Regions from separate parts of the Hydrogenophaga sp. GW823-FHT04C09 genome, predicted to be linked through region 2. Evidence: predicted binding sites of a transcription regulator. Region 2 holds the regulator's gene; the other holds the start of a gene.
The links. The regulator FNR, encoded in region 2, switches genes on or off when oxygen is low (the NO sensors DNR and NnrR bind a similar motif). The targets are predictions, from matches to a motif close to TTGATNNNNATCAA.
Positions count from the first base shown of each region.

Region 1: AC1Q9M_RS12115 (bacteriohemerythrin) is a predicted target of FNR. The motif match lies at 12,625-12,638, and genes of this name have one in related genera.

Region 1 is NZ_JBXAIO010000003.1:615,235-630,140, forward strand. It holds gene bktB (beta-ketothiolase BktB) at 1-816, shown strand, start outside; gene AC1Q9M_RS12065 (DUF4256 domain-containing protein) at 833-1,378, shown strand; gene AC1Q9M_RS12070 (MmgE/PrpD family protein) at 1,449-2,819, shown strand; gene AC1Q9M_RS12075 (IclR family transcriptional regulator) at 2,831-3,604, opposite strand; gene AC1Q9M_RS12080 (FAD-binding oxidoreductase) at 3,721-5,175, shown strand; gene purB (adenylosuccinate lyase) at 5,191-6,552, shown strand; gene AC1Q9M_RS12090 (tripartite tricarboxylate transporter substrate binding protein) at 6,609-7,604, shown strand; gene AC1Q9M_RS12095 (sulfurtransferase) at 7,618-8,487, shown strand; gene AC1Q9M_RS12100 (Bug family tripartite tricarboxylate transporter substrate binding protein) at 8,522-9,496, shown strand; gene AC1Q9M_RS12105 (molybdopterin-dependent oxidoreductase) at 9,496-11,817, shown strand; gene AC1Q9M_RS12110 (2OG-Fe dioxygenase family protein) at 11,809-12,558, opposite strand; gene AC1Q9M_RS12115 (bacteriohemerythrin) at 12,690-13,085, shown strand; gene AC1Q9M_RS12120 (DUF2189 domain-containing protein) at 13,172-13,942, shown strand; gene acuI (acrylyl-CoA reductase (NADPH)) at 13,946-14,906, opposite strand, start outside.
Region 2 is NZ_JBXAIO010000016.1:721-13,997, reverse strand. It holds gene AC1Q9M_RS25370 (heavy metal translocating P-type ATPase) at 1-1,840, shown strand, start outside; gene ccoS (cbb3-type cytochrome oxidase assembly protein CcoS) at 1,850-1,987, shown strand; gene ccoN (cytochrome-c oxidase, cbb3-type subunit I) at 2,069-3,514, shown strand; gene ccoO (cytochrome-c oxidase, cbb3-type subunit II) at 3,527-4,153, shown strand; gene AC1Q9M_RS25350 (cbb3-type cytochrome oxidase subunit 3) at 4,173-4,340, shown strand; gene ccoP (cytochrome-c oxidase, cbb3-type subunit III) at 4,337-5,263, shown strand; gene ccoG (cytochrome c oxidase accessory protein CcoG) at 5,341-6,714, shown strand; gene AC1Q9M_RS25335 (nitrogen fixation protein FixH) at 6,745-7,047, shown strand; gene AC1Q9M_RS25330 (hypothetical protein) at 7,067-7,279, shown strand; gene fnr (fumarate/nitrate reduction transcriptional regulator Fnr) at 7,257-7,976, opposite strand; gene hemN (oxygen-independent coproporphyrinogen III oxidase) at 8,129-9,508, shown strand; gene AC1Q9M_RS25315 (sulfite exporter TauE/SafE family protein) at 9,529-10,200, shown strand; gene AC1Q9M_RS25310 (DMT family transporter) at 10,208-11,140, opposite strand; gene aceA (isocitrate lyase) at 11,457-12,788, shown strand; partial or broken gene AC1Q9M_RS25300 (DUF8610 domain-containing protein) at 13,028-13,277, opposite strand, start outside.

The DNA.
Region 1 (14,906 bases), on a different contig from region 2:
CCGTTCGCCAGCCTGAACATGCGCTGGGGCGCGCGCATGGGCGACACCAAGATGGTGGACATGATGGTCGGCGCGCTGCACGACCCCTTCCACACCATCCACATGGGCGTGACGGCCGAGAACATCGCGGCCAAGTGGGGCATCACGCGCGAGGACCAGGACAGGCTCGCCGTGGAAAGCCACAACCGCGCGCAGCGCGCCACCGAGGCCGGCCTGTTCAAGGATCAGATCGTGCCCGTGATGCTCAAGAGCAAGAAGGGCGACGTGGCCTACGCCACCGACGAGCACTTCCGCGCCAACGCCACCCTGGACGACCTGGCCAAGCTCAAGCCCGTGTTCCTGAAGGAGAACGGCACCGTGACCGCCGGCAACGCCTCGGGCATCAACGACGCGGCCGCGGCCGTGGTGCTGATGGATGGCGGCGCGGTCAAGGCGCGCGGCGCGAAGCCGCTGGCCCGCCTGGTGGCGTATGCGCACGCGGGCGTGGACCCGAAGTACATGGGCATCGGCCCGGTGCCGGCCACGAAGCTGGCGCTGCAGAAGGCCGGCCTCACGGTGAAGGACCTGGACGTGATCGAGGCCAACGAAGCCTTCGCCGCGCAGGCCTGCGCCGTCACGCGCGACCTCGGCCTGGACCCGGCCAAGGTCAACCCCAACGGCTCGGGCATCTCGCTGGGCCACCCGATCGGCGCCACGGGCGCGCTGATCACCGTGAAGGCCCTCCACGAACTGCAGCGCATCCAGGGCCGCTACGCGCTGGTGACGATGTGCATCGGCGGCGGCCAGGGCATCGCTGCGATCTTCGAACGGGTTTGAACACAGGGGGCGCCACATGAAAGCCGAACAACGCGACGAGCTGCTGCGCACCTTGAAGCAGCGGTTCGAGAAGCACATGAAGCGGCACGCCAAGGTCGGCTGGGCCGACGTGCTGGCCCGCCTTCAAAGCAAGCCCGACAAGCTGAACACCCTGGCCGAGATGGAGAGCACGGGCGGCGAGCCCGACGTCATCGGCACGGCGGACGAGCACGGCGCCTACCTGTTCTGCGATTGCGCCGCCGAAAGCCCGGCGGGGCGCCGCAGCCTGTGCTTCGACGGCGAAGCCCTGGCCGCGCGCAAGGAGAACAAGCCGGCGGGCAGCGCGGCCGAGATGGCCCAGGCCATGGGCGTGTCGCTGCTGACCGAGGCGCAGTACCGCCAGCTTCAACAATTCGGCGAGTTCGACCTGAAGACCTCCAGCTGGGTGGCCACGCCGCCCGAGATCCGCAAGCTGGGGGGCGCCCTGTTCTGCGACCGGCGCTACGACCAGGTGTTCACGTACCACAACGGCGTGCAGTCGTATTACGCCTCGCGCGGGTTCAGGGGCTGGGTGAGCGTCTGAATCGGCGCATCGGTTCGTGGTGGGGCTTGGTTTATATAATGAAACACATTTCATTTAATGAACCAACCACATGCCCTCCACCCCCGAGTCCACCCTGGTCGCCCACCTCGCCGGCCTTCAGCAGCGGCCCCTCCCTGACGCCACGCGCGAGCGGCTGGCCCAGGCGCTGCTGGACTGGTTCACCGCCGGCTGGGCCGCCGTCGGCATGCCGGGCGCCTCGGCGCTGAGGGCGCTGGCCCGCACCAGCGTGCCCGGCCCCGGGCCGGCGCCGGTGTTCGGTGGCGCCCCGGCGCAGCCCCTGGCGGCCGGCTTCGCCAATGCGGGCATCGCGCACCTGCGCGAGATCGACGACGCGCACCGCGCCGCCATGCTGCACCCGGGTGTGGTGGCGATCTCGCCGGTGCTCGCGCTGGCGGCCACGCAGGCGCTGTCGATGCGCCGCGCGGCGGACGCCATCGTGGCCGGCTACGAGGTGGCGCTGCGGGTGGGCGAGGCCTTGGGCACCCGCCACGCCGCGGGCTTTCACGCCACCGCGACGGCGGGCACGGTGGGGGCGGCGGCGGCCAGCGCGGTGGCGCTGGGCCTGCCGCAGGCACAGCTGCACCACGCCCTGGGCATCGCGGCCACCCAGTCGGCTGGCCTGTGGCAACTGGTCGATGACGAGGCCCACGAGGCCAAATCGCTGCACCCCGGCTTCGCGGTGCGCAACGGCCTGATGGCCGCCTGGGCGGCACAGGCAGGTTTCCCCGGCGCGCGCGCATTCGTCACGGGGCGGCGCGGCCTCTACGCGCTGCTGGGTGGCGACGGCCCCTTGACCGCGCTGGACAGCGATCTGGACGCGCCCGAGCGCCTGAACACCGCCACCATCAAGGCCTGGCCTTGCTGCGCCCAGCTCTTCACGCCGCTGGACGCCACCCGCGAGATCCTCGACCAGCATGCGCCTGCCGTGCAGGACATCGAGTCGGTGCAGGTGGTCATCTTTCCGCACGCGCTGAAGATCGCTGGCGTGCACTGGCCCACCAAGCCCGCGGAGACGCCGTTCTGCCTGCGCTACGTGGTGGCCACGCTGCTGATCCAGGGTCGGCTCGGCATCGCCGACATGGAAACGCCCGACCTGTCATCGCCCGTGCTGCTGGCCCTGGCCGATCGCGTGCACGTGAGCACGGACGAGGCCTTTCAGCGCGGCTTCCCGGAAAAACGCCCCTCGCGCGTGACGGTCACGCTGAAGGACGGCCGCAGCCTGAGCGCCTACCGCGAGCTGCGCCGGGGCGACCCGGAAGACCCTTTCGACTGGGCGCAGTTGCAGGCGCGCATGCGGGCCTTCGCGCCGGCCATGACCGACCCGCAGGCCGCGCAGCTGACCCGCTGGTGCGGGGCCTTCGCGGACGCGTCGAACGACGAGGCGCCCTGCCGGCCCAGCGCCGACCTCTTCGGCATTTGAGCAGGGCCGCGTCAGGCGGTCGGCACGCGCCAGCCATTGGGCGCGGCACTAGCGAAGCCCTGCAGCGCGAGTTCCTGGCGCACGATGTCCGCCGCCTTGCGCTGGGCCACGATGTTGTGGCGCGAGGCCAGGCCGATGACGACCATGGCGCCCAGGAAGGTCCCATCGCCGTCGAACACCGGCAGCGCCACCGAGGCCATCTCGTCCACGCGTTCGGCACGCGTCATGGCGTAGCCCTTGGCGTCGATCTCGGCCTGGTGCGGCGTGGGGCTGCCGGTGAAGGCCAGCAGGATGTGGGCCGATGAGCCGCCCGCCGCCAGCGGCAGGCGCGTGCCCACCTCCACATGGTGGCGCACCTCCTTGACCGTGTTCTCGCGGTAGAGGCACACGCGGTCGTCGCCGCTGCGGATGTAGAAGGCCACGGTCTCACCCGTCTGCTGCATGACCGCGTGCAGCACGGGCTGCAGGCGCGTGCCCAGATCGAAGGTGCTGCGGTAGAGCATGCCCATGTGCAGCAGCGCCGGGCCCGGCGCGTAGCTGCCGCTGTCGAACCGGTGGACCATGCGCGCGCGCTGCAGCACGCCCAGCAGGCGCAGCAGCGTGGCCTTGTCCAGCCCGGTGCACTCGGCCAGTTCGCGCAGGGACATGCGCAGGCGGTCCTCGCGAAAGCATTCGAGGATGGAGATGCCGCGCTCGAGCACGCCCGCGGGCGGCTTGGGGGCGCTGGCGTTCGCCGGCTCGCCAGAAAGGACCGATGGGGCTGGGTGGTTTTTGCTTGGCTTCATGGTGGGTGTCCGCGACTGCGGATTATCTCGGTTGACAGCGGGGGTGGCCGGATTTATAGTTTCATTCATTGAATCATAGTTCATTGAATGAAATGAACAAACCCAACACACCCACCATGTCGAATGCCCCTGACCCCCTGGTTGCCGAACTGGTCGCGATCGTCGGCGCCAGCCATGTGCTGACGGACGACGCGGCCACCGCGCGTTACGTCGGCGACTGGCGGCGCAACTTTCCCGGCGCCGCGCGCGCCGTGGTGCGCCCCGCCAGCACGGCCGAGGTGTCGCGCGTGGTGGCCGCGTGCGCGGCGAACCAGGTGGCGGTGGTGCCGCAAGGCGGCAACACGGGCTTGGTGGGCGGCTCCACACCCGACGCCTCGCGCAGCGAGGTGCTGCTGAGCCTGGACCGCATGACCGCCGTGCGGCGCGTGGACCCGCTGGACAACAGCATGACGCTGGAGGCCGGCTGCACCGTGCTGGCGGCGCAGGAAGCCGCCACCGCCCATGGGCGCCTGTTCCCGCTCTCGCTGGCCTCGGAGGGCAGCGCCACGGTGGGCGGTGTGGTGTCGACCAACGCCGGCGGCGAGCAGGTGCTGCGCTACGGCAACACGCGCGACCTGACCCTGGGGCTGGAGGTGGTGCTGGCCGATGGCCGCGTGCTCGACGCCCTGGGCGCCCTGCGCAAGGACAACACCGGCTACGACCTCAAGCAGCTGTTCATCGGCGGTGAGGGCACCCTGGGCATCGTGACGGCCGCCACCTTCAAGCTGTTCGCGCCCCCCCGGCAGGTGATCACCGCCTGGGTGGCCGTGCGGGACCCGCAGGCCGCCGTGGAGCTGCTGGCCGAACTCGGCGCGGCGGTCGGCGAACGAGTCACGGCCTTCGAGCTGATGGGGCGCCAGGCGCTGGACCAGGTGCTGGCGCACGGCACACCGGGCATGCGCGATCCCCTGCCCGGCGGGTACGGCTGGGCCGTGCTGTTCGACGTGTCGGAAACCTCCACCCGCATGGACCCCTCGCCCGCGGTGGAAGACGTGCTGGGCCAGGCGATCGAGCAGGGCCTGGTGCTGGACGCGGTGCTGGCCCGCTCGGGCCAGCAAAGCCACGACCTGTGGGCCTTGCGCGAGCACGTGCCCGAGGCCCAGCGGCTGGACGGCCCGTCCATCAAGCACGACATCTCGGTCGCCGTCTCGCGCATCCCCGAGTTCATCGCCGAGGCCGGCGCGGCGCTGCAGGCCTTGCTGCCCGGCGTGCGCGTGGTCTGCTTCGGCCACGTCGGCGACGGCAACCTGCACTACAACCAGAGCAAGCCCCCGGGCATGCCGGACAGCGACTTCCTGCGCCACGAAGACCAGATCCACGACACGGTGCACGAGATCACCGCGCGCCTGCAAGGCTCGATCTCGGCCGAACACGGCATCGGCCGCCTCAAGCAGGCCGCCTTCCTCCACCACAAGCCGCCCATCGCGCTGGAGCTGATGGCGCGCATCAAGCAGGCGATCGATCCCGCCAACACCTTCAACCCCGGGCGCGTGCTGCCGCGCGCGCTGCCCGTCCCCCAACCCGTTCTCTAACCCTTCAGGATTTCCATGCCCGTTTCCGTCTTCGACATGCAATCGCTCCAGCACCTCTGGGGCACCAATGAGCTGCGCCGCATCTTCGGCGAAGAGAACCGCATCCAGAAGTGGCTCGACTTCGAGGCCGCCCTGGCCGCCGCCCAGGCCGAGCTGGGCCTCATCCCGGCCGCCGCCGCACAGGAGATCGCGCAGCAGGCGCGGGTCGAGCACATCGACATCGCCACCATGTCGGCCGAGATCCGCCGCATCAAGCATTCGCTGGTGCCGGCGCTCAAGCAGCTGCAGGCCCGCTGCAGCAAGGACAACGGCGAATGGGTGCACTACGGCGCGACCACGCAGGACGTGGTCGACACTGGCGTGGCCCTGCAGCTCAAGGAGTTCCACGCCGTGGCGCTGCGCGACCTGAAGGCGGTCGGCCAGGAGCTGGCCCGCCTGGCCGTGACGCACCGGGACGTGCCCATGGCCGGCCGCACCCACGGCGTGCAGGCCCTGCCCATCACCTTCGGCCACAAATGCGCGATCTGGCTCGACGAGCTCGGGCGCCACCACGAGCGCCTGGTGCAGGCCGCGCCACGCGTGCTGGTCGGCATGCTGGCCGGCGCCGTGGGCAGCCAAGCCTCGTTGGGCCCCAAGGCACAGGAGCTCGAACAGCTCATGCTCACCAAGCTGGGCCTGGGCACACCCGCCATCAGCTGGGCGCCCGCGCGCGACCGCTTCACCGAGTACGCCAACCTGCTGGCCATGCTGGGCGCCACGCTCTCCAAGATCGGCAACGAGCTGTTCAACATGCAGCGCAACGAATTCGGCGAGGTGGAAGAAGGCTTCTCCGACGGCAAGCTGGGCTCGTCGACCATGCCGCACAAGCGCAACCCCACCTCCGCCGAAAACCTGGCCGGCCTCTCGCGCCCGCTGCGCTACAACGCCGCCATGATGGTCGAGGGCATGGTGCAGGAAAGCGAGCGCGACGGCATCGCCTGGAAGATGGAATGGAAGGCCCTGCCCGAGTGCTGCCTGATCGCCGGCGCCATGCTGTTCCAGGCCAGGAACCTGCTGGCCGGCCTGAAGGTCAACGCGGACGTGATGGCGGCCAACCTCGACAAGATGCGCGGCTACCTGCTGTCCGAGCGCGTGATGCTGGAGCTCTCCGAGCGCGTGGGCAAGCAGACGGCCCACGAGTGGATCTACGAGGCCTCCATGCACGGCATCACGTCCCGGCTCGACTTCGCCGACGCCATGCGCCAGCACGAAGGCCTCTCCAAGCTGCTGAGCGACGACGAGATCCGCGACTTCACCGACCCGCTGCAGTACCTCGGCCAATGCGGCGCCACGGTGGACCGCGTGGTGGCCCAGCAGCAGCCCTGGCTGCGGGACTGAGATTCTCTGCCTGCGGCGCAGCTGCTTCCTTCCCCCACAACAATGGAGACCAACCGATGAACCACCCTGCCCTCAAAGCCCTTCGCCGCCGCACCGTGCTGGCCCTCGCGCTCTCGCTCGGCCTGGGCGCGGCCGCACCGGCCTTCGCGGCCTACCCCGACCAGCCCATCAAGCTGGTGATCGGGTTCCCGCCCGGTGGCGGTGGCGACCTCTACGGCCGGCTGATCGCCAACGCGCTGAGCAAGAGCCTGGGCCAGACGGTCGTGGCCGACAACCGCACCGGCGCGGGCGGCAACATCGCCGCCGACCTGGTGGCCAAGGCCAAGCCCGACGGCTACACCCTGCTGCTGGCCATGAGCGGCAACCTCGCGGTGGCGCCGGCCACCCGGCCGCAGAGCATTCCCTACAAGGTGCCCGAAGACTTCGCGCCCATCGGCATGATCCTGGAAGCGCCGCACGGCCTGTTCGTCGCGCACGGTTCGCGCTTCAAGACGGCGCGCGAGCTGCTGGACGCGGCCAAGACGCAGAAGCTCAGCTTCGCCTCCACCGGCGCCGGCGCGGCCGCGCACATGGGCATGGAGATGGTGGTCAAGGAGGCCGGCGTGGAGATGCTGCACGTGGCCTACCGGGGTTCCGGCCCGGCCCTCACGGACATGCTGGGCGGCCAGGTCGACAGCTTCTTCGCCACCGCCTCGCCGCTGGTGAACCAGGTGCGCCAGGGCCAGCTGCGGCTGCTGGCCATCACCGGCGACAAGCGCAACCCGGCCATCCCCGATGTGCCGACCTTCAAGGAGCTCGGCGTGAACGTGCCGGTGACGCAGTGGTACGGCCTGGTCGCGCCAGCAGGCACGCCCGAGGCCGTGGTCAAGCACCTGTCGGACCACCTGAGCCGCGCGCTCGCCACACCGGAAGTGCGCGACGCCATCCGCCGCGACGCCGCCACCGAGCGCAACCTGCCCATGGACGCGTTCCGCGGCTTCATCCTCGAAGACATCGCGCGCTACAAGGCCGCGCTCACGCCGGCCCTGCTCAAGGAAATCTCCAGCAAGTAAGGGCACCCGCTTCATGATCACCTTCGACACCCTGATCTCCGCCGACGAACTCGCGGCCGCCCAGAAGAGCGGCGCACCGCTGATGGTGCTGGACTGCAGTTTCGAACTCACCGACCCGCAAGCCGGCCAGCGCGCCTACGACAGCGGGCACCTCCCGGGCGCGCGCTACGTGCACCTGGACCAGGTGCTGTCCACCGCGAAGACCGGCCGCAACGGCCGCCACCCGCTGCCCAGCCGCGAGACCTTCGCCGCGGCCATGGCCGCCCTCGGGCTCGATGCGGACACGCAGGTGGTCGCGTACGACAACGCCGGCGGCATGTACGCGGCGCGCCTGTGGTGGATGCTGCGCTGGGCCGGCCACCCGGCCGTGGCGGTGCTCGACGGCGGCATCGCCGCCTGGAAAGCGGCGGGCCACGCGCTGAGCCAGGACGCGCCGGACGCGCCGGGCGCGCCCGCCCCGGGCAGCTTCCGCCTGAAACCCTCGCTGGTCACCACGGTGTCGTACGACGAGGTCAAGGCCAACATCGACAGCGCCGAGCGGCTGGTGCTGGACGCGCGCGCGCCGGACCGCTTTCGCGGCGAGAACGAAACCATGGACCCGATCGGCGGGCACATCCCCGGCGCGCGCAACCGGCTGTTCAAGGACAACCTGGGTGCGGACGGCCGCTTCAAACCGGCCGCGCAGCTGCGCCAGGAATTCGACGCCATCACCGGGAGCCGGCCGGCGGCGCAACTGGTCAACCAGTGCGGCTCCGGCGTGACCGCCTGCCACAACCTGCTGGCCATGGAGGTCGCCGGGCTGCGCGGCGCGGCGCTCTACCCCGGCTCGTGGAGCGAATGGAGCGCCCAGCCGGGCGCCCCGATTGCCACGGGCGCAGCGTAAGAACACACCCCACAAGAACAGACTGGAGACCTTCATGCACCTCACACCCCTGCTGCGCCGCGGCGCCCGCGCGATCGTGGCGGCCGGGCTCATGGGCCTCGCCGCCGTGGCCTCGGCCCAGTACCCGGATCAGCCGATCCGCCTGCTGATCGGCTTCCCACCCGGGGGCGGGGGCGACCTCTATGGGCGCACCATCGCCAACGAGCTGGGCAAACACATCGGCAAACCCATCGTGGTCGAGAACCGGCCCGGGGCGGGCGGCAACATCGCCGCCGAACTGATGACGCAGGCCAAGCCCGATGGTTACACCCTGCTGCTCGCCATGAGCGGCAACGTGGGCAGCGCGCCGGCAATCCGCACCAACCTGCCCTACAAGGTGCCCGACGACTTCGTGTTCGTCAGCCAGCTGGTGGAAACGCCCTATGGCCTGGTGGTCCGTGGCGACTCCCCCATCAAGACCATCCAGGACTACATCGCCACCGCCAAGGGCGGCAAGATGACCTACGCCTCCACCGGCACGGGCGGTGCCGCGCAGATCGTGATGGAGATGGTCAAGCAGCAAGGGGGCCTGGACATCCTGCACGTGCCCTACAAAGGCTCGGGCCCGGTCATGACCGACCTCATGGGCGGCCTGGTCGACAGCTTCTTCGCGCCCTACACGCCGCTCATGGGCGCCATCAACGGCGGCAAGCTGCGCCTGCTCGCGGTCAGCACCGACAAGCGCATCCCCAGCATGCCCCAGGTGCCCACGCTCAAGGAGTCGGGCATCGACGTGGTGATGACGCAGTGGTACGGTCTGGCCGCGCCCAAAGGCACGCCGCAGCCCGTCATCGACAAGATCACCCGGTCCGTGAAACAGGCCATGCAGGCGCCCGAGGTGCAGCGCGTCTACAGCGCGGACGGCGCCCAGGCGTCGTCCCTGACCGGGGCGGCCTTCCGCGACTTCGTGCTGAAAGACATCGCCAACTACAAGCGCGGCGTGGAGCGCGGCAACCTCAAGGCGGAATAGTGTCTTTGCCCTCCTCGTTTTCATCTGAGCCCGACATCGCCCTGCGCCCGCACAGCGCCCACTGGGGTGTCTTCTCCGCCGGTTGGCAGAACGGCGAACTCGTCGTGCGGCCCCACGCGGGCGACCCCGACCCGAACCCGCTGATCGACAACTTCAAGACCGCCCTGCACCACCGCGCCCGCGTCACCACGCCGATGGTGCGGCGCGGCTGGCTCGAGAACGGCCCGGGGCCCGACGCGCGGCGCGGCGACGACCGTTTCGTGCCCATGGCCTGGAACGAGGTGCTGGACCGGCTCGCGGACGAACTGCGGCGCGTGCAGCAGGCCCACGGCTGCGAGGCCATCTTCGGCGGCTCCTACGGCTGGTCGAGCGCGGGGCGCTTCCACCACGCGCAAAGCCAGGTCCACCGCTTCCTGAACACCACCCTGGGCGGTTACGTGCGCTCGGTGAACAGCTACAGCGCCGGCGCCTCGGGCCCGATGCTGCCGCACGTCATCGGCACCATGGAGGAAGTGGCGCGGCGCAACGTCACCTGGGAGCAGATCGTCGAACACACCGACGTGGTGCTGGCCTTCGGTGGCATGGCGCTGAAAAATTCGCGCGTGGCCTCGGGCGGCATCAGCCGGCACATCGAGCGCGAGTCCATGCGCGCGGCCGCCGCGCGCGGTTGCCGCTTCGTCTCCATCAGCCCGCTCAAGAGCGACCTGCCCGACGAGGCGGCGTTCGACTGGCTGCCCGCCGTGCCCGGCACCGACACCGCGCTGATGCTGGCCCTGGTGCACCAGATCGTGAGCGACGGCGCGCACGACCGCGCCTTCATCGATCGATACTGCGACGGCTGGGAAGCCTTCGAGGACTACCTGATGGGCCGCGGCGACGGCGTGCCCAAGAGCTGCGCCTGGGCCGCGCCGATCTGCGGCCTGCCCGAGCAGCAACTGGTCGACCTGGCGCGCGCGCTGGTTGGCCAGCGCGTGCTCGTGGTGGTGGCGCATTCGCTGCAGCGCTCGCAGCACGGCGAACAACCGGTCTGGATGGGGGCGGTGCTCGCGGCCGCGCTGGGCCAGCTCGGCCTGCCCGGCGGGGGCTACAACTACGCGCTGGGCACGCTGGCGCACTATGGCAAGCGCAACAACGCGGTGCCCGCCGCCGCGCTGCCGCAGGGCGACAACGGCGTGAAGGCCTTCATTCCGGTGGCGCGCATCAGCGACATGCTGCTGCACCCGGGCCAGCCCTTCGACTACAACGGCCAGCGCCGCACCTACCCGCACATCCGCCTGGCCTACTGGGCCGGTGGCAACCCCTTCCACCACCACCAGGACCTCAAGCGCCTGGCCGACGCCTTCCGCACGCTCGACACCTTCGTCGTGCACGAGATCGCCTGGACCGCAACCGCGCGCCACGCCGACATCGTGCTGCCTTGCACCATGACGCTGGAGCGCGAAGACATCGGCGCGACCCCCACCGACCCGCTGGTGGTCGCCATGCACCGCATCGCCGAACCCCATGGCCTGGCGCGCGACGACTACGACATCTTCTGCGACCTGGCCGGGCGCCTGGGCGGCCTGCAGGCTTTCAGCGAAGGCCGGAACACGCGCCAATGGCTGGTGCACCTCTACGAGCGCACGCGCGCCGGGCTCGAAGCCATGGGCCAGGAGGCACCGGACTTCGAGACCTTCTGGCAACGCGGCGAGCTCCTGCTGCCGCAGAAGGACGACGATGGCGGCATCCTGCGCGCCTTCCGCCACGACCCCGAGGGCGCGAAGCTCGCCACGCCCAGCGGCAAGGTGCAGATCAGCTCACCCGTGGTGGCCGGCTTCGGTTACGTGGACTGCCCCGGCCACCCGGCCTGGCTGCCCCCGAGCTTCGCGCCCGATGCGGCCCACCCGCTGTGGCTGGTGGCCAACCAGCCGCATTCCAAGCTGCACAGCCAGCTCGACTTCGGCGCCCACAGCCAGTCCACCAAGCGCCAGGGCCGCGAGGTGTGCACCCTGCACCCGGCCGCGGCCACCGCGCGCGGCATCCGCGAGGGCGACACCGTGCGCCTCTTCAACGAGATCGGGGCCTGCCTGGCCAGCGCGCGCCTGTGCGCCGACATGCGCGAAGACGTGATTCAGCTGCCCACCGGCGCCTGGTACGACCCCGTGCAGGATGCCCAGGGCCGGCCGATGTGCGCGCACGGCAACCCCAATGTGCTCACCCGGGACATCGGCACCTCGTCGCTGGCCCAGGGCTGCGCGGGCCAGCTCAGCACGGTTCAGGTCGAGCGTTTCGACGGACCGCTGCCGCCGATCCGCGCCTACGAACCGCCGCCGTCAGGCTGAGGCGTCGCCCTGGAAGGCCCCGCTGCGGTAGGTCACGACCAGCGTATCGCGCCAGCCGAGGGCATCGCCTTCCAGCGGCTGGATCGGCGTGCTCTCGTGGATCACGCGCGCGTCGTCGAGCAGCAGCAGCGACCACGGCTCGCGCAGCGTGAAGCGCTGGCCGCTCGGGCCGTTGGCTTCGAACACGCGGCTCTCGCCGCCCTTGATGGCGTGGCGGTCCACCATGAACACGGCCACCAGGTCCACACCGTCGCGGTGCGCGCCTTCGGGCGTGGGCCGGCCGATGCCGTCGGTGGTGTCGATGCGGAACACGTGGGCCTCCACGCTCCAGGGCTGCGCGCCGCGCAGCGCGCTGGCGGCCTCGCCCAGCCGGGCCAGCAGGCGGCTCCACACCGGCTGCGCCACCGTGGCGGGCTCCATGGGTTCGAACCAGCGCTGCATGCCGCCGTGCAGGGCGTTGTACTCCAGCGGCTGCCAGTGCGCGCGGTGCGGCACCTGCCGCACGCGGTCGTCGTCCACCACGAAGCAGCTGTGGCGGCGGCTGCGGTAGCGCCCGCCGTCCTTCAGGTAGGCGTCGGGCGGCAGCTGGTTCCAGCCGGTGTGCAGCCCGGCCAGGTCCACCGGCCGCGCGGCGAGCCACTCGCCCACGGCCTCGGCGCTCAGCAAGGCGAAGCCGGTGGTTTTCAAGGCGCTGTGCACATCGGACAGCGGCACATAAGGGGGCTGGAATTCGCTGGTCATATGGCCGCCCAGTGTAGCGGCGCGCCAGCAGGCCCACGGCCTGTCGGGCCTTGGCGTGGCGCGCGTTTGCGCTGGATCAAGGCGCCGGCGCGCCGCCGCTGCCAAGCTTGGGCCCCAAGGAGCAGCACCCGATGGAAAGCACCGCGCAATGGACCGAAGCCCTCTGGCTGGACTTCGACCCGCTGGACAACATGAACCGCGAACTCATGGCGCGGCTGGCCCGCGCGCAGACCGCCAGCGACGCGGAGCTGCCGCAGGCCTGGGCCGAGCTGGTGTCGCACGTGGCCACGCATTTCGGCCAGGAAGACAGCTGGATGCGCGAGACCGGCCACGGCCAGGCGGACGCGCACGCGCTGGCGCACCGCGTGGTGCTCAACCTGCTGCGCGAGGGCCTGGGACAGGTCCGCGGCGGCCAGCTCGGGACCGTGCGCCAGATCGCGCGCGAACTGGGTTCGTGGTTCGCCAAGCACACGCACGCCTTCGACGCCGGGCTGGCGCTGCACCTGCGAAGCCACGCGCTCAGCTGAGCCGATCCGCTGCACCGACCCGCCACCGTTCCCGCGCACCAGCCACCCACCCACGAGGTGGCGCGCCATTCCCGAGGAGACAAGCCATGACCGAAGAATCCCCACCGCCACCGCCGTCGGTGTTCGAGCTGCGACTGGCCGAGCTGAACGCCGGCGACCCGCTGCGCTGGCTGCGCCTGGGCTGGCGCGATTTCCTGCGCAGCCGCGTCGGCCTGTTCTACGGCCTGTGTTTTTTCCTCATGGGGCACGCGCTCATGGCGGTGTTCCGCGCCGCGCCGGCCTATGTGCTGGCGCTCTCGGCCGGCTTCCTGCTGCTGGGGCCGTTCCTGTGCCTGGGCCTGTACCACGTGAGCCGCGCGCTGCAGGAAGGCCGCGAGCCCTCGCTGCCGGACTCGCTGCTGGCCTGGGAGCAGACCAAGGGCTCGATCGCGATCTTCGCGGGCGTGCTGCTCATCCTGGAGATGCTGTGGGGCCGCGCCTCGCTGGTGGTGTTCGCGGTCAGCTTCAGCACCCTGCCCGACACCGCCAACCTGCTCTCGCAGCTGCTGGCGCGCGAGAACCTGGAGTTCCTGATCACCTACACCCTGGTGGGCGGTGTGTTCGCGGGCCTGATCTTCGTCACCAGCGCGGTCTCGATCCCCATGATCCTGGACCGCGAGGTCGATGCGATCTCGGCCGCGCTCACCAGCATCCGCGCCTGCCTGCAGAACCCGGGCGTGATGGCCTGGTGGGGCGCGCTGATCACGCTGCTGGTGCTGCTGGCCATGCTGCCCTGGTTCCTGGGTCTGATCGTCGTCGGCCCGGTGGTGGGCCACGCCACCTGGCACGCCTACCGCCAGGTGGTGCCGCCGCGATGAAGCTCAGGCCTTGAGCTTCACCACCAGGCGCCCGCGCACCTGGCCGGCCAGGATCTGGCTGCCGGCGGCGATCGCGTCGGGCAGCGCGATCTCTGTCGTGATCGACGCCAGCTGTTCGCGGTTGATCGTCTTCGCGAGCGCGTCCCACGCGGCCTCGCGTTTCGCCATGGGCGCCATCACACTGTCGATGCCGTAAAGCGTGATGCCGCGCAGGATGAACGGCGCCACGCTCGCGGGCAGGTCCATGCCCTGGGCCAGGCCGCAGGCCGCCACCGCGCCGCCGTAGCGTGTGCTGGCGCAGGCGTTGGCCAGGGTGTGGCTGCCCACCGAATCCACCACGCCGATCCAGCGCTCCTTCTGCAGCGGTTTGCCCGGCGCGCTCAGGTCGTTGCGGTCGATCACGCTGGCCGCGCCCAGCGATTTCAGGTAGTCGGCTTCCTGCGGCCGGCCGGTGGAGGCCACCACGGTGTGGCCCAGACCGGCCAGCAGCGAGATCGCCACGCTGCCCACGCCACCACCCGCGCCGGTCACCAGCACCTCGCCGCTGCCGGCGGCCACGCCCGCGTCGGCCCAGTGTTTCTGCAGCGCCTGCACGCACAGCATGGCGGTGTAGCCGGCCGTGCCCAGCGACATGGCGTCGCGCTCGCTCAGCGTGTCGGGCAGGGCCACCAGCCAGTCGCCCTTGACGCGCGCCATCTGCGACAGCCCGCCCCAGTGCGTCTCACCCACGCCGAAGCCGTTGAGCAGCACGCGGTCGCCGGCCTTCCATTTCGGGTGGTCGCTCTGCGTCACCGAGCCGGCGAAGTCGATGCCGGGCACCATGGGGAAGCTGCGCACCACGGGCGATTTTCCGGTGATGGCCAGGCCGTCCTTGTAGTTGATGGTGGAGCAGTCCACGCGCACCGTCACGTCGCCGCTGGCGGGCAGTTGCGCCTCGTCGAGCTGCGTGAGTTCGCAGCGGTAG
Region 2 (13,277 bases):
CGCGTGGCCCGCGTACGTGACCGCGCCCGGCGAGATCCCGCCCGACATCACCCAGCTGCTGCGCTGGGCCAGCTGGGTGATCAGCCTGCCCGTGGTGTTCTTCGCCAGCGGCCCCTTCTTCGCCAGCGCCTGGCGCGACCTGAAGCACGGCCGCGTGGGCATGGACACGCCGGTGTCCATCGGCATCCTCGTCACCTTCCTCGTCAGCTCGGCCGCCACCTTCGACCCCACCGGCCCCTGGGGCGCCGAGGTCTGGTTCGACTCGCTGACCATGTTCGTGTTCTTCCTGCTGGGCGGGCGCTACCTGGAGCACAAGGCGCGCGACCGCACGGCCGGCGCGCTCGACGGCCTCATGAACCGCCTGCCCGAGGTCTGCGAGCGGCAGAAGCCCGACGGCGGCTATGAGTCCGTCTCGCTGCGCCGCCTGCGCGTGGGCGACACCGTGCGCGTGCAGGCCGGCCAGGCCTTCCCGGCCGACGGTGAATTGCTCGATGGCCTGGCCATGGTGGACGAGGCCCTGCTGACCGGCGAGTCGCACCCGGTGTCGCTCCAGGCAGGGCAGGGCGTGGTGGCCGGCAGCTTCAACCTCGGCGGCCCGGTGCGGGTGCGCATCGACCGCCTCGGCGCCGACACGCGCTTCGCGCAGATCGTCCAGCTGATGGAGCGGGCCTCGACCGAGAAGCCCCGCCTGGCCGTGCTGGCCGACCGCGTCGCGGCGCCTTTCCTCGTCTTCGTGCTGCTCGCGGCCACCGTGGCCGGCTTCTACTGGTGGCAGATCGACCACACGCAGGCCCTCGCGGTGGCGGTGGCCGTGCTCATCGTCACCTGCCCCTGCGCGCTGTCGCTGGCCACGCCGACGGCCATGCTGGCCTCGGCCGGCGCGCTGGCGCGGCGCGGCGTGCTGGTGCGCCGGCTGCAGGCCTTCGAGGCGCTGGCGGGCATCGACGCCGTGGTGTTCGACAAGACCGGCACGCTCACGCACGACCGCCTGGCGCTGCAGAAGGTCACCCTCCGGGAAGGTGCAAGCCTCTCGGACGCGTGGGCGCTGGCGGGCGCCCTCGCCGAAGGCTCGCTGCACCCCGTGTCCCGGATGATCGCGCGCGAGGCCATGGCGCGCCAGCCCGACCTGGCTCCACTGGCAGGGCATACCGAGCGGGCAGGGCAGGGCATGCAGGCCTTGCGGCCCGACGGAAGCTGGGTGCGCCTGGGCTCGGCCGGGTACTGCGGCCTCCCGCCATCGGTGGCCGGTGAGCACCTGCCTGCCGTTCACCTGAGCGACGCCCGCGGCTGGATCGCGAACTTTGTTCTGCAGGAAAGTTTGCGCGACGACGCGGTGGCCGCCGTGGCCGCGCTGCGCGCGCTCGGTGTGCGCACCTGGCTGCTGTCGGGCGACCGCGAGACCGCCGCGCGGCAGGTGGCCCAGGTGGTGGGCGTGGACCACGTGATCGCGGGCGCCTCGCCCGAGCAGAAGCTGGCCGAGATCGCGGCGCTGCAGGCGCGCGGCCTGAAGGTGGCGATGGTGGGCGACGGTCTCAACGACGGGCCCGTGCTCGCGCGCGCCGACACCTCCTTCGCGCTCGGCCACGCGGCACCGCTGGCGCAGTCGCAGTCGGACTTCATCGTGCAGGGGGGCCAGGTCATGGACGTGGTCAACACCCTCACGCAGGCGCGCGCCACGCTGCGCACCGTGCGGCAGAACCTGGCCTGGGCCGCGGCCTACAACGTGGTCAGCGTGCCGCTCGCGCTGGCCGGCTACATGCCGCCCTGGCTGGCCGGCCTGGGCATGGCGGCGAGTTCGCTGCTGGTGATCGGCAACGCCCTGCGCCTGGCGCGGCACTGAAGGCATTCGATGGACATCCTCTACCTGCTGATCCCGCTGTCCGTGCTGCTCGTGTTCGGCATCATCGGCGTGTTCTGGTGGGCGCTCCAGGCGGGGCAGTTCGACAACATCGAACGCGAAGGCGAGCGCATCCTCAAGGGCGATTGAGGGCGCGCTTGACCTAGGTCAAGGCCAAACAGGAACTCCCTGCGCACACTGTCGGCAGTGACATTGGCAAGGAGTATGTGTATGTCCGTGACCAACAGGACCAGCCAGTCGGCGGTCTACAACGACAAAGTCGTTCGGCAGTTCGCCATCATGACGGTGGTCTGGGGCGTGGTGGGGATGCTGGTGGGCGTGATCATCGCCGCGCAGCTGACCTGGCCAGCGCTCAACCTGGGCGTCGAGTGGCTGTCCTACGGCCGCCTGCGGCCGCTGCACACCAACGCGGTGATCTTCGCCTTCGGCGGTTGCGGCCTGTTCGCCGCCAGCTACTACGTGGTGCAGCGCACCTGCCAGGTGCGGCTGTTCGGCGAGCAGCTCGCCGCCTTCACCTTCTGGGGCTGGCAGGCCGTGATCCTGCTGGCCGTGGTCTCGCTGCCCATGGGCATGACCTCGGGCAAGGAATACGCCGAACTGGAGTGGCCGATCGACGTGCTCATCACCCTCGTGTGGGTGGCCTACGCCATCGTGTTCTTCGGCACCATCGGCCTGCGCAAGGTGCGCCACATCTACGTGGCCAACTGGTTCTTCGGCGCCTTCATCCTGGCCGTGGCGGTGCTGCACATCGTCAACAGCGCCGCGCTGCCGGTGGACCTCTTCAAGAGCTACTCGGCCTACGCCGGCGTGCAGGACGCGATGGTGCAGTGGTGGTACGGCCACAACGCCGTGGGCTTCTTCCTCACCGCCGGCTTCCTCGGGATGATGTATTACTTCATTCCGAAGCAGGCCGAGCGCCCGGTGTACTCGTACCGCCTGTCCATCGTGCACTTCTGGGCGCTGATCTTCACCTACATGTGGGCCGGCCCGCACCACCTGCACTACACCGCGCTGCCGGACTGGACGCAATCGGTGGGCATGGTGTTCTCGCTCATCCTGCTCGCGCCGAGCTGGGGCGGCATGATCAACGGCATCATGACGCTCTCGGGCGCCTGGCACAAACTGCGCGACGACCCCATCCTGCGCTTCCTGATCGTCTCGCTCTCGTTCTACGGCATGTCGACCTTCGAGGGGCCGATGATGTCGATCAAGACGGTCAACGCGCTCTCGCACTACACCGACTGGACCGTGGGCCACGTGCACTCCGGCGCGCTCGGCTGGGTGGGCCTGGTGACCATGGGTTCCATGTACTACCTGATTCCGCGCCTGTACGGCCAGAAGAAGATGTACTCGGTGCCCGCCATCGAGCTGCACTTCTGGATCGCCACCCTGGGCATCGTGCTCTACATCGCCGCGATGTGGATCGCCGGTGTGATGCAGGGCCTGATGTGGCGCGCCGTCAACCCCGACGGCAGCCTGACCTACACCTTCGTCGAATCGGTCAAGGCCACCTTCCCGTTCTACGTCATCCGCCTGCTCGGTGGCGTGCTCTACCTGGCCGGCATGGGCGTGATGCTGTGGAACACGGTGATGACCGCGCGCAACGGCCGCGTGGAAGACGTCCGCATACCCGCTCTCAACCCCGCCCACGCCTGAGGAGCCACAAACATGGCCGACAACAACAAGCCCCAGGGTTTCACCCACGAGCGGATCGAGACCAACAACTTCCTGATGATCGTGCTCATCGTGCTGGTGATCGCGGTCGGTGGTCTGGTCGAGATCGTTCCGCTGTTCTTCCAGAAGTCCACCACCCAGCCGGTGGAGGGTCTCAAGCCCTACAGCGCGCTGCAGATCGCCGGGCGCGACGTGTATGTGCGCGAGGGTTGCTACAACTGCCACTCGCAGATGATCCGCCCCTTCCAGGCCGAGACGCTGCGCTACGGCCACTACTCGGTGGCCGGCGAATTCGTCTACGACCGGCCCTTCCAGTGGGGCAGCAAGCGCACCGGCCCCGACCTGGCGCGCGTGGGCGGGCGCTACAGCGACGAATGGCACCGCATCCACCTGAACAACCCGCGTGACCTCGTGCCCGAGTCCAACATGCCGGCTTACCCCTGGCTGGAGAAGAAGACCGTGAACGAGGCCGGCCTGCCCAAGCGCATGGAAGTGCTGCGCACCCTGGGCGCGCCCTACACCGACGAAGAGATCGCCGCATCCCAGGCCGACGTGAAGGGCAAGACCGAGATGGAAGCCCTCATCGCCTACCTGCAGGTGTTGGGCACCGCCATCAAGTGAGTGCCAAGGAGAACATCACATGGACATCAATGACCTGCGCAGCGCCGTCACCGTGATCAGCCTGATGACCTTCCTGGGCATCGTGGCCTGGGCCTGGGCCCGGCGCAACCAGTCCCGCTTCGACGAGGCAGCGATGCTGCCGTTCCAGGACGAAGCCACCACCGACAGCACGAAAGAACCGTCATGAGCGACTTCACCAGCGAATTCTGGAACTGGTACGTGGCCGTGCTGACCGTGGTCAGCATCATCGCGTGCCTGGTCCTGCTCTGGATCAGCGGCACCACCAAGGTCAAGGCCACGGCCGACAACACCACCGGCCACGTGTGGGACGGCGACCTGCGCGAGATGAACAACCCCCTGCCCAAGTGGTGGGTCTACCTCTTCATCATCACCTGCGTGTTCTCGATCGCCTACGGCCTGTTGTACCCGACCTTCGGCAAGTACCAGGGCCTGCTGGGCTGGTCGTCCGACGGCCAGCACAAGGCCGAGGTGGCCAAGGTCGAGAAGGCCATCGCACCGATCTACGCGCAGTTCAATGGCATGACGCCGCAACAGCTCGCGGGCGATGCCTCGGCCATGGCCATCGGCGAGCGCCTGTTCATGAACAACTGCGCCCAGTGCCACGGCTCGGACGCGCGCGGCGCGCGCAGCTTCCCCAACCTGACCGACCGCGACTGGCTCTGGGGCGGTGAGCCCGAGGCGATCAAGGCCACCATCACCCAGGGCCGCAACGGCGTCATGCCGCCCATGGCCGCCGCCGTCGGCACGCCGGACGACGTGCGCAACGTCGCCCACTTCGTGCTCAGCCTCTCGGGCAGCCCGCACGACTCGGTGCGCGCCGCGCTGGGCCGCGCCGGCTTTGCGGCCTGTGCCGCCTGCCACGGTGCGGACGGCAAAGGCAACACCGCCATGGGCGCGCCCAACCTCAGCGACAACACCTGGCTGCACGGCTGGGGTGAAGACGCCGTGGTGCGCGCCATCACCAAGGGCTTCAACAACCAGATGCCGGCACAGGCCGGCAAGCTCAACGCGGACCAGATCCATGTGCTGAGCGCCTACGTCTGGGGCCTGTCCAACAAGGGCGGCGCGGCGGCAGCGGCCGGCAACTGATCGATCTGCACCACGTGACCAGTCCGTCCAGCAAGCCCAGAGCCCCCATTCCCATCGTCCCCGTCGATGACGAGACGATGGTGTCCCTGTACGCCGCGCGCGAGAAGATCCAGCCGAGATCGGTCCAGGGCCTGTTCGCCAACTGGCGCTGGGTCATGGTCTGGATCACGCAGCTCGTGTTCTACGGGCTGCCCTGGCTGGAGTGGAACGCGCGCCAGGCCGTGCTGTTCGACCTGGAGGCGCGCCGCTTCTACATCTTCGGGCTGGTGCTCTATCCGCAGGACTTCATCTACCTCACCGGCCTGCTGGTCATCTGCGCCTTCGCGCTGTTCCTGTTCACTGCTGTGGCCGGCCGCCTGTGGTGCGGCTTCGCCTGCCCGCAGACGGTCTACACCGAAATCTTCCTGTGGATCGAGAAGAAGGTGGAGGGCGACCGCTCGGCCCGCCTGCGGCTGGACCAGTCCGCCCTGTCCGCCAGCAAGCTGGGCAAGCGCTCGCTCAAGCACGCGCTGTGGATCGCCTTCTCGCTCTGGACCGGCTTCACCTTCGTCGGCTACTTCACGCCCATCCGAGAGCTGGGCGCGCTCTCGGTGGCCGCCGCGCTCGGGCCCTGGCAGCTGTTCTGGATCTTCTTCTACGGCTTCGCCACCTACGGCAACGCCGGCTTCCTGCGCGAGCAGGTCTGCAAGTACATGTGCCCCTACGCGCGCTTCCAGAGCGCGATGTTCGACCGGGACACCATGATCGTCACCTACGACACACGGCGCGGCGAGCCGCGCGGCCCGCGCTCGAAGAAGGCCGACCCCAAGGCACTGGGGCTGGGCTCGTGCGTGGACTGCACGCTGTGCGTGCAGGTGTGCCCCACCGGCATCGACATCCGCAACGGCCTGCAGTCCGACTGCATCGGCTGCGCGGCCTGCATCGACGTGTGCGACGACGTGATGGACAAGGTGGGCTACCCGCGCGGGCTGATCCGCTTCTCCACCGAGAACGGCCTGGACAACGGCTGGACCACGCGGCAGATGCTGCGGCGCGCCTTGCGCCCGCGCGTGCTGATCTACACCGCGATCCTCGGCGCCATCACCCTGGCCGTGGGACTGAGCCTTTACATGCGCACGCCACTCAAGGTGGACGTGATCCGCGACCGCGGCGCCCTGGCCCGCATGGTGGAGCAGGGGCGCATCGAGAACGTGTTCCGCCTGCAGATCATGAACGCCACCGAGTCGCCGCAGCGCTACGCCATCGGTGTCTCCGGCCTGCCCGGCATCGCACTGGATTCCAGCGCCGAGGTGGAGGTGCTCTCCACCGAGGTGCGCGCGGTGGCGGTGCGGGTGCAGATCCCGCCCGATGCCGCCAGCCCCGGTTCGCACCCCATCCATTTCGACATCCGCGCCATCGGCGACGAATCGATCCACGTCTCCGAAAAGGCGGCCTTCCTCGTGCCGCGTTGATCCGATCCATCTTCCCGAAGGAGCTCTCTCATGAACCCATCCAGCTCTCCCGCCGTGGCGGCCCCCGTGCCGCCGGTGTCCTGGTGGCGCGTGCCACACATGTGGCTGGTGGTGGGCGGCCCGCTGGTGGTGGTGGTGGCCAGCCTCATCACCGCCTTCATCGCCGTCCACAACGCCGACCCGGTGCTCGACAAGGCCGTGTTCGAACGCGACCGCGAAGCCGCGCTGGCGCTGGAAGGGCAGGCCAAGGCCGAGGCGCTGATCAAGCTGCAGCCCGCGCACCAGGCGCGCAACCACGCGGCTTCGCCGGTGGTGCCTCAACCGGAGCGCTGAGGTGCAGGCGCGCCACTGGATGGGCATCGCCTGGCCGGCTTTCCTGCTCGCGGCGGTGCTGGAGATGCTGGTCTTCGCGATGGTGGACCCGGGCGACCTGCACTGGTTCGGCCAGCCGCTGGACTGGTCGCGCCAGGCGGTCTACACCGTGGCCTTCTTCGTCTTCTGGGGGGTGACGGCGGTGTCGAGCGCGCTGACCGCGCTGCTCGTCATCCGCAAGTCTGAGGATTGACGATGCGGCGCAGGCCGTCGGTGTTCTTGATGTGCACGTAGCGCTGCTTCACATCGATGATGCCGTCCTCCACGAACTTGGAGAAGGTGCGGCTCACCGTCTCGAGCTTCATGCCGAGGTAGCTGCCGATCTCTTCGCGCGTCATGCGCAGCACCAGCTCGGACTGCGAGAAGCCGCGCGCATGCAGGCGCTGCACCAGGTTGAGCAGGAAGGCCGCCAGGCGCTCTTCGGCGCGCATGCTGCCCAGCAGCAGCATCACACCGTGGTCGCGCACGATCTCGCGGCTCATGATCTTGTGCACGTGGTGCTGCAGGGTGGTGAATTCGCGCGAGAGCTCTTCGACCTGGTCGAACGGCATCACGCAGACCTCGGCATCTTCCAGCGCCACCGCGTTGCAGGAGTGGTGGTCGCTCACGATGCCGTCCAGGCCGATGATCTCGCCCGTCATCTGGAAGCCGGTCACCTGATCGCGGCCGTCCGCCGTGGTCACGCAGGTCTTGAAGAAGCCCGAGCGCACGGCGTACAGCGACGTGAACTTGTCCCCCACGCTGAACAGCGCCGTGCCGCGCTTGATGCGGCGGCGCTTGGAGATCACCTTGTCCAGCTTGTCCATCTCGTCGGGGTTCAAGCCCATGGGCAAGCACAGCTCGCGCAGGTTGCAGCTCGAGCAGGCGACTTTGATGCTTTGAGCGTCCATTAGAAAAGTCCGGATTCGCAAAAGGTTACAGCATACCCCCCACGGTGTCGACTTCACGCCCCGGCATCGGATCAGTTCACCACCTTTTGACCAGGATCAAGGGAATTCCAGACACTCTGTCGCACAGTGAGGGCCTTGATGGAGATTCGATCTTGAGCCACGCCATTTCCGAGGAGCTGCTGAAGCGTTTTGACGTGCCGGGGCCGCGCTACACCTCTTACCCCACCGCCGACCGGTTCGTGGAGGCGTTCACCGAAAACGACTACATCCAGGCGCTGCAACAGCGCCGCGCGGGCTCGATGGCCCTGCCGCTGTCCCTGTACGTGCACATCCCGTTCTGCGAATCGGTCTGCTACTACTGCGCCTGCAACAAGGTCATCACCAAACACCATTCGCGCGCGGCCGAGTACCTGCGCTACCTGGCGCGCGAGGTGGAGCTGCAGGTGGCGCACCTGGGCCAGGGCCACAGCGTGTCGCAACTGCACCTGGGCGGCGGCACACCCACCTTCCTCTCCGATGCCGAGCTCGAAGAACTCATGGCCATGCTGCGGCGCCACTTCACGCTGGCGCCCGGCGGCGAGTACTCGGTGGAGGTGGACCCGCGCACCGTGACCGAGGACCGCCTGAAGACCCTGGCCCGCCTGGGCTTCAACCGCCTGAGCTTCGGCGTGCAGGACTTCGACCCCGCGGTGCAGAAGGCCGTGCACCGCGTGCAGCCCGCCGAGCAGGTGTTCGCGCTGGTGGCCGCGGCGCGGCGCATCGGCTTCGAGTCGGTCAACGTGGACCTGATCTACGGCCTGCCGCTGCAGACCCCCGCGTCCTTCGCGCGCACGCTGGCGCAGGTGAACGAACTGCGGCCCGACCGCATCGCGCTCTACGCCTACGCCCACCTGCCGTCGCGCTTCAAACCGCAGCGGCGCATCTCGGCGGCCGAGCTGCCCAGCGCGGGCGACAAGCTCGGCATGCTGTCGATGTCGCTCGATGCGCTGATCGACGCCGGCTATGTCTACGTGGGCATGGACCACTTCGCGCTGCCCAACGACGCGCTCGCGGTCGCCAAGCGCCAGGGGCGCCTGCACCGCAACTTCCAGGGCTACAGCACGCAGCCCGACTGCGACCTGATCGCGCTCGGCGTGTCCGCCATCGGGCGCATCGGTGCCACGTACAGCCAGAACGCCAAGACGCTGGAGGAATACCGCGACCTGCTCGACCAGGGCCGGCTGCCCATCGTGCGCGGGCTCGCGCTCACGCGCGACGACCTCTTGCGCCGCGCCGTGATCATGGCGCTCATGTGCCAGGGCGAGGTGCAGTTCGAGTCGATCGAACTCGGCCACCTGATCAGCTTCAAGAGCCACTTCGCGCGCGAACTCGAGGTGCTCGAAGGCCTGGCCGCCGAGGGCCTGGTGTGCCTGAGCCCGACCGGCATCCAGGTCACCGAGGCCGGTTGGTTCCTGGTGCGCGCCATCGCCATGGTATTCGACAAGAACCTGCAGGTCGACCTTGACCGCGCGCGCTTCTCGCGCATCATCTGAGGCCGGCCTGGGCGCCCACCATGCAAACCTCCATGGCGATCACGGCGCTCTTCATGGGCCTGGTGGGCGGCCCGCACTGCGTGGCCATGTGCGGCGCGGCCTGCGCCGGCATCGGCCGCGCGGCCGGTGCGCGCAGCACGCAGGCCCTGCTGGGTTTTCAGGCCAGCCGCATGCTGGGTTACGCGCTGTTCGGCGCCTTCGCGGCCGGCTCGGTGCAGGGCCTGGCCTGGTTGGGCACGAACACCGCGGTGCTGCGGCCGGTGTGGACCATGTTCCATGTGGCCGCGCTGCTCCTGGGCGCGGCGCTGCTCTGGCGCGCGCGCCAACCGGCCTGGATCGAGAACCTCGGGCAGCAGGTGTGGCGCCGCGCCCGGCCCGCCATGGTGAAACTGGGGCCGCGCGCGCCCATGGTGCTGGGCGTGGCCTGGGCGCTCATGCCCTGTGGCCTGCTGTACTCGGCGCTGCTGGTGGCTTCGCTCTCGGCCAACGCGCTGGAAGGCGCGGCCATCATGGCCCTGTTCTCCATCGGCACCTCGGTCTCGCTCACCGCCGGGCCGTGGCTGCTGCTGCGCCTGCGCGGCGCGCGTTCGGGTGGTTGGGGCATCCGCCTGGCCGGGCTGGCCCTGGCCGTCACTTCGGGCTGGGCGCTGTGGATGGGCATCACCCAGCCCACCGGCCTCTGGTGCCTCTGAAAAACGCTCAGGCCTTGGGCGCGGCGCGGCCGGGCAGGGTGGCCAGCACCAGGCCGAGCAGGGCGATGCCGAACGCCACGCCCTGCAAGAGCGACAGCCGCTCGCCCATGAACAACACGCCGATGGCCGCCGCGCTGATCGGCAGCATCACGGTGAACACACCGGCCTGCGAAGCGGGCACCGTCTTGAGCCCGGTCATCCACAGCCACACCGTCCACACGCTCGCGGCCAGCGCGTAGAACACCAGCAGACCCCAGACGGGCAGGGCGACGGTGGAGAAGTCGAACGTCCACGCCGCCCACAGGCCGAACGGCGTGACCAGCGCGAAACCCCAGAGGTTGATGATGGCCGAAATGCGCTTGGGCCCCAGGCCCTCGGTGAGGTGCTTGCCGATCACCACGTAAGAGGCCTCGCACACCACGGCGGCGAACACCAGCAGGTTGCCCAGCAGCGCCTTGCTGATGCCGAACGGGCCGCTGGTGTCGGCCACCACCGCGCCGGCGTCCACCTTCTGCAATGAGAACAGGCCGATGCCCAGCGCCGCGCAGGCAATGCCGGCCGCGCTGCGCCAGCCGATGCGCTCGCGCAGGAACAGCCAGCTCAGCAAGGCCACCACCGCAGGGATCGACGACATCACCACGCCCGCGGCCACGGCGGTGGTCAGGCTCACGCCGAACAGCATGCAGATGGAGAACAGGAAGTTGCCCAGGAACGATTCGAGGAACAGCAGGCCGCGCGTGCGCGGCGACATCGGCGGTTCGTCGGCCGGCTTCTTCAACCAGTTCCACATCGCCAGGCCGCCGATGCCAAAGCGCAGCCAGGCCAGCAGGAACACAGGGAACACCAGCACCAGGGGCTTGGAGAGGGCCACATAGCTGCCCACCAGCGACATGCTCAAGGCCAGGCACGCATAGGCCCACCAACGGTTCGGGGAAGTCACGGTTTTTGACGGGTGTGCACGAAAGTGGGTCGCATCATGCCTGAAGCGTTTCAGGGTATTCCGGGATGAGAGATGTTTGTTTTGCAATATGAAAACACAAAATGTTGCGGCGCAAGAAAATTTCTCAATGCAAGAAACGGATTTCTACATTGAGAAATTTGAAGAAAAGTACGTTGAAAAACAACAAGAAATTTTTTCTCTTATATAAGACATAAGAGCTTCCAAAACTCTTCTATAAGACTTAAAGTCTTCTCAACGGCACCGCGTTTGCATGCAAGCCAGCCGCCCCGATCCATCAACCTCACGGAGTATTCAAATGCCGCAATCCCTGACCGAGCAACTGAGCCGCGCCCAACAGATCGAAGCCCTGGAAAAAGACTGGGCGACCAACCCGCGCTGGAAAGGTGTGAAGCGTGGCTACAGCGCCGCCGACGTCGTGCGCCTGCGCGGCAGCATGCAGGTGGAGCACACGCTGGCCAAGCGCGGTGCCGAGAAACTGTGGGACAAGGTCAACGGCGGCGCCAAGAAGGGCTACGTCAACGCCTTCGGCGCCATCTCCGCCGGCCAGGCCATGCAACAGGCCAAGGCCGGCCTGGAAGCCGTGTACCTCTCGGGCTGGCAAGTCGCCGCCGACGGCAACACCTCGGAAACCATGTACCCCGACCAGTCGCTCTACGCCTACGACTCGGTGCCCACCATGGTTCGCCGCATCAACAACACCTTCAAGCGCGCCGACGAAATCCAGTGGGGCCGTGGCATCGAGCCGGGCAGCGCTGAATTCATCGACTACTTCCTGCCCATCGTGGCCGATGCGGAAGCCGGCTTCGGCGGCGTGCTCAACGCCTTCGAACTCATGAAGAACATGATCGCCGCCGGTGCCGCTGGCGTGCACTTCGAAGACCAGCTGGCCGCCGTGAAGAAATGCGGCCACATGGGTGGCAAGGTGCTCGTGCCCACGCAAGAGGCTTGCGAGAAGCTGATCGCCGCGCGCTTCGCCGCCGACGTGATGGGTGTCTCCACCATCGTGCTGGCCCGCACCGACGCCGAAGCCGCCAACCTGATCACCAGCGACCACGACGCCAACGACAAGCCCTTCCTGACCGGTGAGCGCACGCAAGAAGGCTTCTACCGCGTCAAGAACGGCCTGGAGCAAGCCATCAGCCGTGGCGTGGCCTACGCCCCGTACGCCGACCTCGTGTGGTGCGAAACCGGCGTGCCCGACATCGGCTTCGCCCGCGAATTCGCGCAAGCCGTGCAAGCCGCCTGCCCGGGCAAGCTGCTGTCGTACAACTGCTCGCCCTCGTTCAACTGGAAGAAGAACCTCAACGACAAGCAGATCGCCTCGTTCCAGGAAGACCTGGCCGCGCTGGGCTACAAGTACCAGTTCATCACGCTGGCCGGCATCCACATCAACTGGTTCAACACCTTCCAGTTCGCCCACGCCTATGCCCGCGGCGAAGGCATGAAGCACTACACGGAAATGGTTCAAGAACCCGAATTCGCCGCACGCGACAAGGGCTACACCTTCGTGTCGCACCAACAGGAAGTGGGCGCGGGTTACTTCGACGACGTGACCACGGTGATCCAGGGCGGTTCTTCGAGCGTGAAGGCGCTGACGGGGTCTACCGAGGAAGAGCAGTTCCACTGAACTCACCCCATCAGGGGTTGAGGAGACAGGGCCACCCTTCGGGGTGGCTTTTTTGTTGGCGCTGGAAGCTGGATTGCTATGTCCGTCATCAGCCAACGCTAGCACTTTGGGCAGCGTGATGTGATCGGTTGGAAGACGTAGCGATAGCTTCGGAGATCAACACCGCATGGAGCCGCCAGATCTCTACGGTCCGCTGCCTCTATGGAGATTGCGCACCAATAGCTGAACGGAGGCGGTCGCTAACGTCTTCCAGTGAGCTTCGATTTGTGACGTGCCCAAACATCGTCCATATCAACCGATTCAAGTGCGTCGCGCAAGCGGTGCAGTGCCTTCTGAGAGTAACCCTTGAATGTTTGACTCTTGCGGCGAAGTTCACGGTAGCAATCAGGCGCGTTCTGAAGATCGAGTTCAAAGATCAGCGCATGCGTCCGAGGTGCACTTAGACCGAGCTTCTTGGCGAGTTCATCTCTTCCAAGATTGAACACTGTC